DNA from 3 places in the Mixta mediterraneensis genome. Region 1 is predicted to be linked to each of the others. Evidence: predicted binding sites of a transcription regulator. Region 1 holds the regulator's gene; each other region holds the start of a gene.
The links. Region 1 encodes ArgR, which controls arginine synthesis, uptake and breakdown. Its sites were predicted from a motif close to ANTGAATAAAAATACANT; they were not measured.
Positions count from the first base shown of each region.

Region 2: the regulator ArgR is predicted to act here: its motif matches at 1,724-1,741, upstream of argC (N-acetyl-gamma-glutamyl-phosphate reductase).
Region 3: the regulator ArgR is predicted to act here: its motif matches at 1,239-1,256, upstream of argA (amino-acid N-acetyltransferase).

Region 1 is NZ_JASUAZ010000033.1:26-3,339, reverse strand. Features, by position in the region: gene mdh (malate dehydrogenase) at 47-985, opposite strand; gene argR (transcriptional regulator ArgR) at 1,418-1,888, shown strand; gene yhcN (peroxide/acid stress response protein YhcN) at 2,379-2,642, shown strand; gene QRY16_RS16140 (YdgH/BhsA/McbA-like domain containing protein) at 2,736-3,008, shown strand; partial or broken gene QRY16_RS16135 (YdgH/BhsA/McbA-like domain containing protein) at 3,102-3,314, shown strand, end outside.
Region 2 is NZ_JASUAZ010000004.1:162,067-165,380, reverse strand. Features, by position in the region: gene argB (acetylglutamate kinase) at 1-597, opposite strand, end outside; gene argC (N-acetyl-gamma-glutamyl-phosphate reductase) at 616-1,620, opposite strand; gene argE (acetylornithine deacetylase) at 1,788-2,936, shown strand; gene ppc (phosphoenolpyruvate carboxylase) at 3,180-3,314, shown strand, end outside.
Region 3 is NZ_JASUAZ010000003.1:107,065-110,378, reverse strand. Features, by position in the region: gene amiC (N-acetylmuramoyl-L-alanine amidase AmiC) at 1-1,056, opposite strand, end outside; gene argA (amino-acid N-acetyltransferase) at 1,289-2,617, shown strand; gene recD (exodeoxyribonuclease V subunit alpha) at 2,657-3,314, opposite strand, start outside.

The DNA of each region.
Region 1 (3,314 bases):
ACGACAGCGCCCGGACATGCCGGGCGCTTTACCGTTTACCTTTCGCTTACTGCTTCACAAACTCTTCGCCCTGCACAATATCTTTCTTCAGCGTCTCAAGCATGTTATGCAGAGCCTGCTGCTCAAAAGTGCTTAATGTACCAGGCGATTTGCGTTCTACAACGCCATTTTTGCCCAGCAACAACGGTTGCGAGAAGAAGCGTGCATATTCGCCCTCTCCTTCCACATAAGCACATTCCACCACGTTGGCATCACCCTGTAACGCCCGCACCAGCGATAAACCAAAACGTGCCGCAGCCTGCCCCATCGATAATGTCGCTGAACCGCCACCTGCTTTGGCTTCCACCACTTCAGTCCCGGCGTTCTGAATACGTTTGGTTAAATCCGCGACTTCCTGATCGCTAAAGCTGATGCCTTTAACCTGAGAAAGCAGCGGCAGGATGGTCACACCTGAATGGCCGCCAATCACCGGTACTTCAATCTCATCCGGCGACTTGCCTTTCAGTTCAGCCACAAAAGTATTAGCGCGAATAATATCCAGTGTGGTAACGCCAAACAGACGATTTTTATCGTAGACGCCATGTTTTTTCAGAACTTCCGCAGCAATCGCCACGGTGGTATTAACCGGGTTAGTGATCACACCGATCAGCGCTTTTGGTGCCGTGCGGGCAACCTGGTCAATCAGATTACGCACAATGCCGGCATTCACATTAAACAGGTCGGCGCGGTCCATGCCGGGTTTACGCGCTACGCCAGCCGACATCAATACCACATCGGCGCCCTGTAGCGCAGGCGTGGCATCTTCGCCGCTAAATCCCTGAATTTTCACAGCGGTAGGGATATGACTGAGATCGACCGCGACGCCCGGCGTTACCGGGGCAATATCATAGAGAGAAAGTTCTGAACCTGCAGGAAGCTGCGTTTTGAGTAAAAGTGCAAGCGCCTGGCCAATACCGCCAGCAGCACCGAGAACGGCAACTTTCATTCTTAACTCCTTATTAAGGTGGGCAGAGAAGAGCCGAAATTCCATCTGTGTCAGACCTTAATCAACTGCTCAGGCGATGACAATTATCCGCGCTTATTTTACGTAATGACGCGCTTAAGCGCTGGATTCTATCCTTACTTATCATCTTATTCCTGAATGACCGGCAATTTTTTTGCCGTCTGCAGACAGAGAACAGCTATATTCGTTATCTGTTGTTGCATCTCCTATAGTATAACAATTTTACAACCTTTGCCCCGATGCGTACCCAGGCAGACTTTTTGGTCTGCTCATTATTCTTTGCTATTATTCCCGCCCGCTAATCGGCTTCTCCTGCTCGATTTTCAATCAATTGCATAACCATTCATTATTATGCATAATAATCGTTATGCCGTGGGCCGAATCCCGGTTATTCCCCTTTTTTATTGGATGCCTATGCGAAACCCATCAAAACAAGACGATCTGATCAAAGCGTTCAAAGCTTTATTAAAAGAAGAAAAATTCAGTTCCCAAGGTGAAATTGTTCAGGCATTGCAGGATGAAGGCTTCGAGAATATCAACCAGTCCAAGGTTTCTCGTATGCTGACCAAATTTGGCGCAGTGCGAACCCGTAACGCCAAAATGGAGATGGTTTACTGTTTACCCGCTGAATTAGGTGTGCCAACCACGACCAGCCCGCTGAAAAATTTGGTGCTGGACATTGATTACAACGATGCATTGATAGTGATTCATACCAGTCCCGGCGCGGCGCAATTAATTGCGCGCCTGCTGGATTCGCTGGGAAAATCAGAAGGCATCCTTGGCACCATTGCGGGTGATGACACCATTTTCATTACGCCCGCACGGACCTTTGCGGTTAAGCAGCTGTACGACGCTATTCTGGTTTTATTCGAACAAGAGCTATAAATCCCGCTTTGGCTACCGGCAGTTAACCTGCCGGTTACGCTTTATCCCTCTTCGCATCCGTCAGAAAAAAGCAGCCTTTTTCCGCTTAAATTCAACGGTTTACTTCACATCCCTCATTCGTGTTGAAAAGTAAAATATTGGTCATACCTTTTGGTAAACTCTACCATCATCGATATATTGCACTGGTTTAAATGCTAGAATTAGCTTCTTCTGTCAGGCAAAAAACAATTACCAGCTATATCCACCTGGATTTTTCGCACAAAAAGATAAAGTGACGTATGTCACTGTTTTAACATCAAAATAACTACTAATGGTCACTTTATCACCGGTTTTTATAACGTCCGGTTATTAAAACCAGCTATAAGGTTAAAGAATCACAAAAAAACATTATTAGCAGAGTATTAATTTCTGACGTTATTAGTTATATACTTATTTTCGTGATGCAAATCACACCAACTAAAAGATAAAAACAGACGACGAGGATATATAAATGAACGTTAAAACGACTATCGCCACCCTGAGCATTCTGTCTGCATTGTCATTCGGTGCTGTTGCAGCAGATTCTATCAATGCTGCCCAGGCGCAAAATATGCAACCTGTAGGCACCGTGAGTGTTAGCGGTATAGCTGGCTCACCAATGGATATTAATCAGAAGTTGAGTGATAAAGCCGATCAGCAAGGCGCAAAAGCCTATCGCGTCATTGAGGCTTATAACAACGGTAACTATCACGCGACTGCCAAACTGTATAACTAAGTTTAAATGAACCCGATAACTGGTAACTGGCGGCCTTTTTGAAGCGCACGCATGCACTTCGGGTTGCCGATACCAAATTTCAGGAGAATGCCCATGAAAACTAAATTGATTTTTGCCGTACTGAGCCTGGCTTCCGTTGTTTCATTTGGTGCCAGCGCCGCCAGCCTGGTTACCAATACACAGGCGCAGAAAATGAATCTGCAACCCATGAATCAGACTATCAGCGTCAGTGGTCGCGAAGGCGATCAGACAAATATTCATGAAGTGCTTTCTCAGAAAGCCGATGCGCAAGGGGCCAGCCACTACCGCGTCATCGAGAATAATCAGGACGACACTTACCACGTAACCGCTGAGCTGTATAAATAATTAACCGATCCGGCGCATGGCGCCTGGTAAACATCGACGACCCGCTTTACCTTCGAAATCCGCAGGTTGTTGATTGTAATAAGGAGACGAATTATGAAAATCAAAACAACCCTCGCTACAATGAGCCTGCTTTCAGTTATCGCATTTGGCGCTTCTGCCGCGCAATTGGTCACTGGGCAGCAAGCAAAAAACATGCAGCCTGCGGGTACAGTAACGATTAGTGGTACTGCTGGCGCGCCGATGGATTATCGTGCGGAGCTTTCTCAGAAAGCCGATGAGCAAGGCGCCAGTGCTTACAAAGTGATC
Region 2 (3,314 bases), on a different contig from region 1:
ATCTGCAGTCATTTCTTCAATGCGCTGACCTTTACCGTCCAGAATACCGCTGACATCCGACAACAAGACTAAATCAGCACCGATAGTTGAAGCCAGCGCTGTTGCGGCCTGGTCGGCGTTAACATTCATCAACTCACCGCTATCGGTGATCCCGATTGAGCTGATCACGGGCATGTATCCGGCGCCCAGCAACGTATTAATCAACGCTGGATTACCCGGCGTAGCATTGCCAACATGGCCGAGTTCTTCATCAAACTGCGCCACGTTCACCAAACCAGCATCGCCAAGACACAGGCCAACCGCGTTGATGCCATATTTTCTCGCCCATGCCAGCAGCGTTTTGTTGGCTGTTCCCGCCAGCGCACCGGTAATGATGTCGATTTGATCGGCTGGCGTAATGCGCAGGCCACCCTTTTTCTTCACCGGCAGCGCCAGTTTTTTCATTAATTCGTCTACCAGGCAGCCACCGCCGTGAACGATAATCAGCGAGCGCTGATGTGCTGCGCGATAGGCCAGTAGCGCGTCAAACAACCGGGACAGCGCTTCTTCGCTGTCCAGCAGTACGCCGCCAAGCTTGATAATTAAAGGATTGGTCATGGTTAACTTACTCGTCCGTTAAATCAGTGACTGCGTTTCAGAGAAACCAAAACGAATATTCATACACTGCACCGCTTGCGACGCTGCACCTTTCAGCAAATTGTCTTCTGCCGCCACGACAATCAGGTGCTCGCCCTGTACCGCAAATCCAATATCACAATACGGCAGGCCAACCACCGCTTTCAATGCCGGAACGCCTTGATCGTAAACACGTACCAGCGGTTTGTCGTGATAAGCATGATGGAAGGCTTTGGCGACATCTTCCCGGCTAATGCCAGCTTTCAGGCGGCAGGTGATAGTTGCCAGAATACCGCGCGGAAAGCTACCAAGATGCGGAGTGAAAATCACCGGCGTACCAAGATGCGCCACGATTTCTGGATGATGGCGATGCGTGAAGATGCCGTAGGGTTGCAGGCTCACTTCGCAGAAGCTGGTGCCAACGTTAGCTTTACGCCCTGCGCCGCTTACACCACTGGTTGCGTTGATCACGGGCCATTGCGCTTCATTCAGCAGGCCCGCATCTACCAGGGGTTTCAATGCCAGCTGTGATGCGGTTGGGTAGCATCCGGGTACGGCTACCAGCTGCGCTTCTTTAATTTTTTCATGCTGGAACTCAGCAAGGCCGTACACAGCTTTATCCAGCCAGTCTCCATGCTGATGCGTAAATCCGTAGTACTGGGTATAAAACTCGCCATCATTAACGCGGAAAGCGCCTGACAAATCGAAAACGACGCAGCCGGCTTTCAGAAATTCCGGCGCCAGATCGTGGCTAACTTCGTGAGCGGTTGCCAGAAACACAACATCGACTTTATCTGCCCATTCAGCGGCACTGCTCAGCGGTTGCAGTGGCAGATCCACCACGCCTTTCAGCTGGGGGTGCAGGTCAGATAAACGCTTACCGGCATCCGGGCTTTGCGCTGAAACCGCCAAAGCGGTTATGTTCATATGTGGATGGCGATTCAGGAAAGTGGCAAGCTCTACACCAGCGTAACCACTGGCACCCACGATCAGTGTATTCAACATCAGGCTGTATACCTTATTACAGTCACACGTTCCGGGACGCGGCCTTGCCCCGTTGCCCATGGTGTCGTTTGCAGAAAACTTAGGTTCCCAGGCAAACGACTTTTATGTATTTTTATTCACTATTAATGCATGAATATTGATACATCCTAACTCAAGGACCGTCAACAGTGAAGTCAAAATTACCGCCTTTTATCGAACTCTACCGCCAGCTAATCGCCACGCCGTCAATCAGTGCAACCGATGCCTCGCTGGACCAGAGTAATGAAACTTTAATCAATTTACTGGCTGGCTGGTTTCGCGACCTGGGCTTCAGCATTGAAGTGCAGCCGGTGCCCGGTACGCGTCATAAGTTTAACATGCTGGCCCGCACCGGAAGCGGCGCTGGTGGCCTGCTGCTCGCCGGTCACACCGATACCGTTCCGTTTGATGAAGGTCGCTGGACGCGCGATCCGTTCACGCTGACCGAGCACGACAACAAACTGTACGGTTTAGGCACTGCCGATATGAAAGGTTTTTTTGCTTTCATTCTCGACACGCTACGCGATGTTGATGTAACAACGCTGAGCAAACCGCTTTACATCCTGGCGAGCGCTGATGAAGAAACTACCATGGCAGGCGCTAAGTACTTTTCTGAATCGACTCAGCTGCGCCCGGATTGTGCCATTATTGGCGAGCCAACATCCCTTAAACCGGTGCGTGCGCACAAAGGCCACCTGTCAAATGCGATTCGCATTCAGGGCCAGTCTGGCCACTCCAGCGATCCGTCACGGGGCATCAATGCCATTGAACTGATGCACGACGCGATCGGGCATTTAATGCAGCTGCGTAATACATTGAAAGAGCGTTATCACCATGATGGGTTCGCTATCCCTTATCCAACCATGAACTTTGGTCATATTCATGGCGGTGATGCGGCGAATCGCATTTGCGCCTGCTGTGAATTGCATATGGATATTCGCCCGCTGCCGGGACTGTCACTGAGCGATTTAGATGAATTACTCAACGAAGCGCTGGCACCGGTGAGTGCAGCCTGGCCGGGCCGTATTACCGTCAGTGAACTGCATCCACCGATTCCGGGTTACGAATGTCCCGCCAATCATGAGCTGGTAAAAGTAGTGGAAAAACTGCTGGGTATGCCGACAGAGATAGTGAACTATTGCACCGAAGCGCCTTTTATCCAGCAATTGTGCCCAACCCTGGTTTTAGGCCCAGGATCCATTAATCAGGCACACCAGCCAGATGAATTTATCGATACGGCATTTATCAAGCCAACTCGCGAACTTATCAGTCAGGTCGTACGCCATTTCTGCCTCTGATTAACAGCAAATGGGGCATTTAACTGCATTACCAGTAAAATGCCCGGTCATTCTGCGGGATTTACCAATAAGAATAACTTATCCCGCTTTGCTTCCGTTAAATTCTATGAATTTCCGACATTTAGCGACACGTTCAGGACGCTTCAAGTCAATTGACGAACGGAACATAACGTGGCTAGATAAAAGACGATGTTATGCCCGGTGGGTATATAAGTTAAAAGACGATAAGGGTGTCAGGGTCCAATGAACGAACAATATTCCGCAATGCGAAGTAATGTCAGTATGCTCGGCAAACTGCTCGGGGATACGATTAAGGATGCGCTTGGAGAGAACATCCTCGATCGGGTGGAAACCATCCGTAAACTGTCCAAGTCATCT
Region 3 (3,314 bases), on a different contig from region 1:
TACGGTGCGTTTGTGCAAATGATTAATACGCCCCATGCGATGCAACACTTCCTTGCCAAACTTCAGGCTGTCATGAATGGTTTGCCGCTGTACCATGTCGAACATAGTGTGATCGAGATAGCGATCGCCACTCATGCTGACGCCCCCAATCAAATCCGATTCGTTCTGGGTTCGTGCTAAAAAGCGCGCTGCAGCAGATGTGGCTCCGCGGGTAGAAAGCGCAAACACAGATGAGCCACGCGCGGCCCGGCTGGTAAACGCATCGGCATGGATAGACACAAACAGGTCGGCTCGCTGCTTACGTGCCTTTGCGACTCTCACCCGCAGCGGAATAAACACATCTTCATTACGCGTCATATAGGCTTTCATGTTCGGCTCTTTATCGATTAATGCCTTCAGCCGACGACCAATCTTCAGCACAATATCTTTTTCGCGCGTTTTATATTTGCCATGCGCGCCGGGATCTTCGCCGCCGTGTCCGGGATCAATCATAATGATAATCGGTCGATCGCGACCGGCTTTGCCTGGCAGCGGGGCCTGAGCAGGTTCATTTTTTTCCAGGTCGCCCTGGTTGTAATCTTTCAGCAATGCCAGCAGCGGATCGTCTTCCGCCTGATCCTGACTGGGATAAAGATCAACCACCAGACGATGTTTGATTCCGGCAACGGGGGTAAGGCTGAATATTTTTGGCGACACGTTGCGCTTTAATTCCAGCACGATGCGCACGGTGTGGGCATCAAACTGACCCACACGGGCATTTTTGATAAAAGGATCGTCAACGCGAACCAGTTTATTAACGCCTTTCAGAACCGGATTAAGATGCAGACCGTCAATATCAATAACCAGCCGGTCGGGATGGCTCAGCGCAAATTGCTTGTACTTAAGCGGAACATTAGATTCCAGCGTCATGCGGGAATACGTTGAGGAAGGCCAGATGCGCACTGCAACGATGTGGCTGTTTGCCGCCATGCCGACACGGCTGACACTCAACAACAGTAATGCTCCCGTACCTTGTAAAAATCGTCTGCGTGAAAATAAGGAATTAACTTCGGACATGCCGCTCCAGCTGCTGTGTAATGTCTAAAAAAACGCCAGTTAAATATTGCGTGGCGAAAACTTTATCCAATCCCTGATGCGATGTTATCCTGGAAACTCCAAATAATGCAGGCTGTTAGCGGCTTTGGCATGCAAAAATTCGTAAATTAACGTCAGGATTAGCGCTTGCAATAACCTTCACAAAAGAATAAAAATACAAAAAATTCGAATAACCATTCACTGAGGGTTAGCCGTGAAGGAACGTAGTACTGAACTGGTTCAGGGTTTTCGCCATACCGTTCCCTATATCAATGCTCATCGGGATAAAACCTTTGTCATCATGCTCGGCGGTGAAGCCATTGAGCATGAGAACTTCCCGACCATCATCAACGACATCAGCCTTTTGCACAGCCTCGGTATTCGTCTGGTGGTGGTCTATGGCGCCCGTCCGCAGATTGATGCCAGCCTGGCAGAACACCAGCTGGAGCCGGTTTATCACAAGTTTACCCGGGTTACCGATGCGCAATCGCTCGAATTAGTGAAACAAGCGGCGGGTCGCCTTCAGCTTGATATTACCGCTCGCCTTTCGATGAGCCTTAACAATACTCCGCTGCAGGGCGCGCATATTAATGTCGTCAGCGGCAATTTTATTATTGCTCAGCCGTTGGGTGTGGACGTTGGCGTGGACTATTGCCACAGCGGACGCATTCGTCGTATCGATGAAGAAGCCATTCACCGTCAGCTTGATAATGACGCGATTGTCTTGCTGGGCCCGGTTGCAGTTTCTGTCACCGGTGAAAGTTTTAACCTGACGTCGGAAGAAGTCGCCACGCAGTTAGCCATTAAACTGAAAGCGGAAAAGATGATTGGCTTTTGCTCCGAGCAGGGCGTCATCAACAGCAAAGGCGATATTATCTCTGAGCTGTTTCCTAACGATGCCCAGGCGCGTATTGAAGCGTTTGAACGTGAAGGCGATTACCTTTCCGGCACCGTCCGCTTCCTGCGTGGCGCGGTAAAAGCCTGCCGCAGCGGCGTGCGTCGCAGCCATTTGATTAGCTATCGGGAAAGCGGAGCGCTGTTACAGGAATTATTCTCACGCGACGGAATCGGCACGCAAATCGTGATGGAATCCGCGGAACAGATCCGCCGCGCTACCATCAATGACATTGGCGGCATTCTTGAATTGATCCGTCCGCTGGAACAACAAGGCATTCTGGTACGTCGTTCACGTGAACAGCTGGAAATGGAAATCGATAAGTTCACGATTATTCAGCGCGACAATTTGACTATCGCCTGCGCCGCCCTTTATCCGTTTATGGATGAAAAAATCGGTGAAATGGCCTGCGTCGCAGTGCACCCGGATTATCGTAGTTCGTCACGAGGCGAAATGCTGCTGCAACGCGTGGCGCTGCAGGCGCGTCAGATGGGGCTGGAAAAGCTGTTTGTGCTCACCACGCGTAGTATCCACTGGTTCCAGGAACGCGGCTTTACGCCGGTGGATATTGAATCACTGCCGGAAAGTAAGAAAGAGATGTACAACTATCAGCGTCGTTCCAAAGTGCTGATGGCCGATTTAACTTAACACGATGCGGGCGGCAATGATGCCGCCCGATTTATTTGCTTAGGTCAGGCCCGCAAGGCGTTCCACCAGGCCACTGCGCCGCTGCGTTTGTAATGCAACCGCCCGCTGAAAAATCCCGAGATCGCTATAAAGCGTTAACCGTTTACGCGCGCGCGTGATAGCGGTATACACCAGTTCGCGGGTTAGCAGCGGCAAAAACTGAGCAGGCATGACTAATGCCGTATGTTCAAATTCCGACCCCTGCGATTTGTGCACGGTCATGACCCACGCCGTTTCATGCGAAGGTAAACGACTGGGCTGAACCGCTTTGACAGAGCCATCCGGCAGTGGAAAAAATACTTTTAGCTGATTTTCTGCATCTCGCAGCGTAATGCCGATGTCGCCATTAAACAGCCCGAGCGCGCTGTCATTACGAGTAATCATCACTGGACGCCCCGGATACCAGCGACTGCCTGTAACGGGACGGCGAATACGTTGTAGCTGTATTAATCGCTGCTCTACGCGCTGGTTTAATCCTTGTACGCCGAAAGGCCCATCGCGTAATGCGCACAGCAGTTGATAACGACCAAACGCCGCAATGATCTCCTCTGGCGCTGCGTTTTGCTTAATCAGTTGCAGGAAAGGCTGATAGCCTTGTACTACCTCATTCAGCATCAGTTGGTAGGCTTCGCCACTATCCAACGTTTGATAATGAATA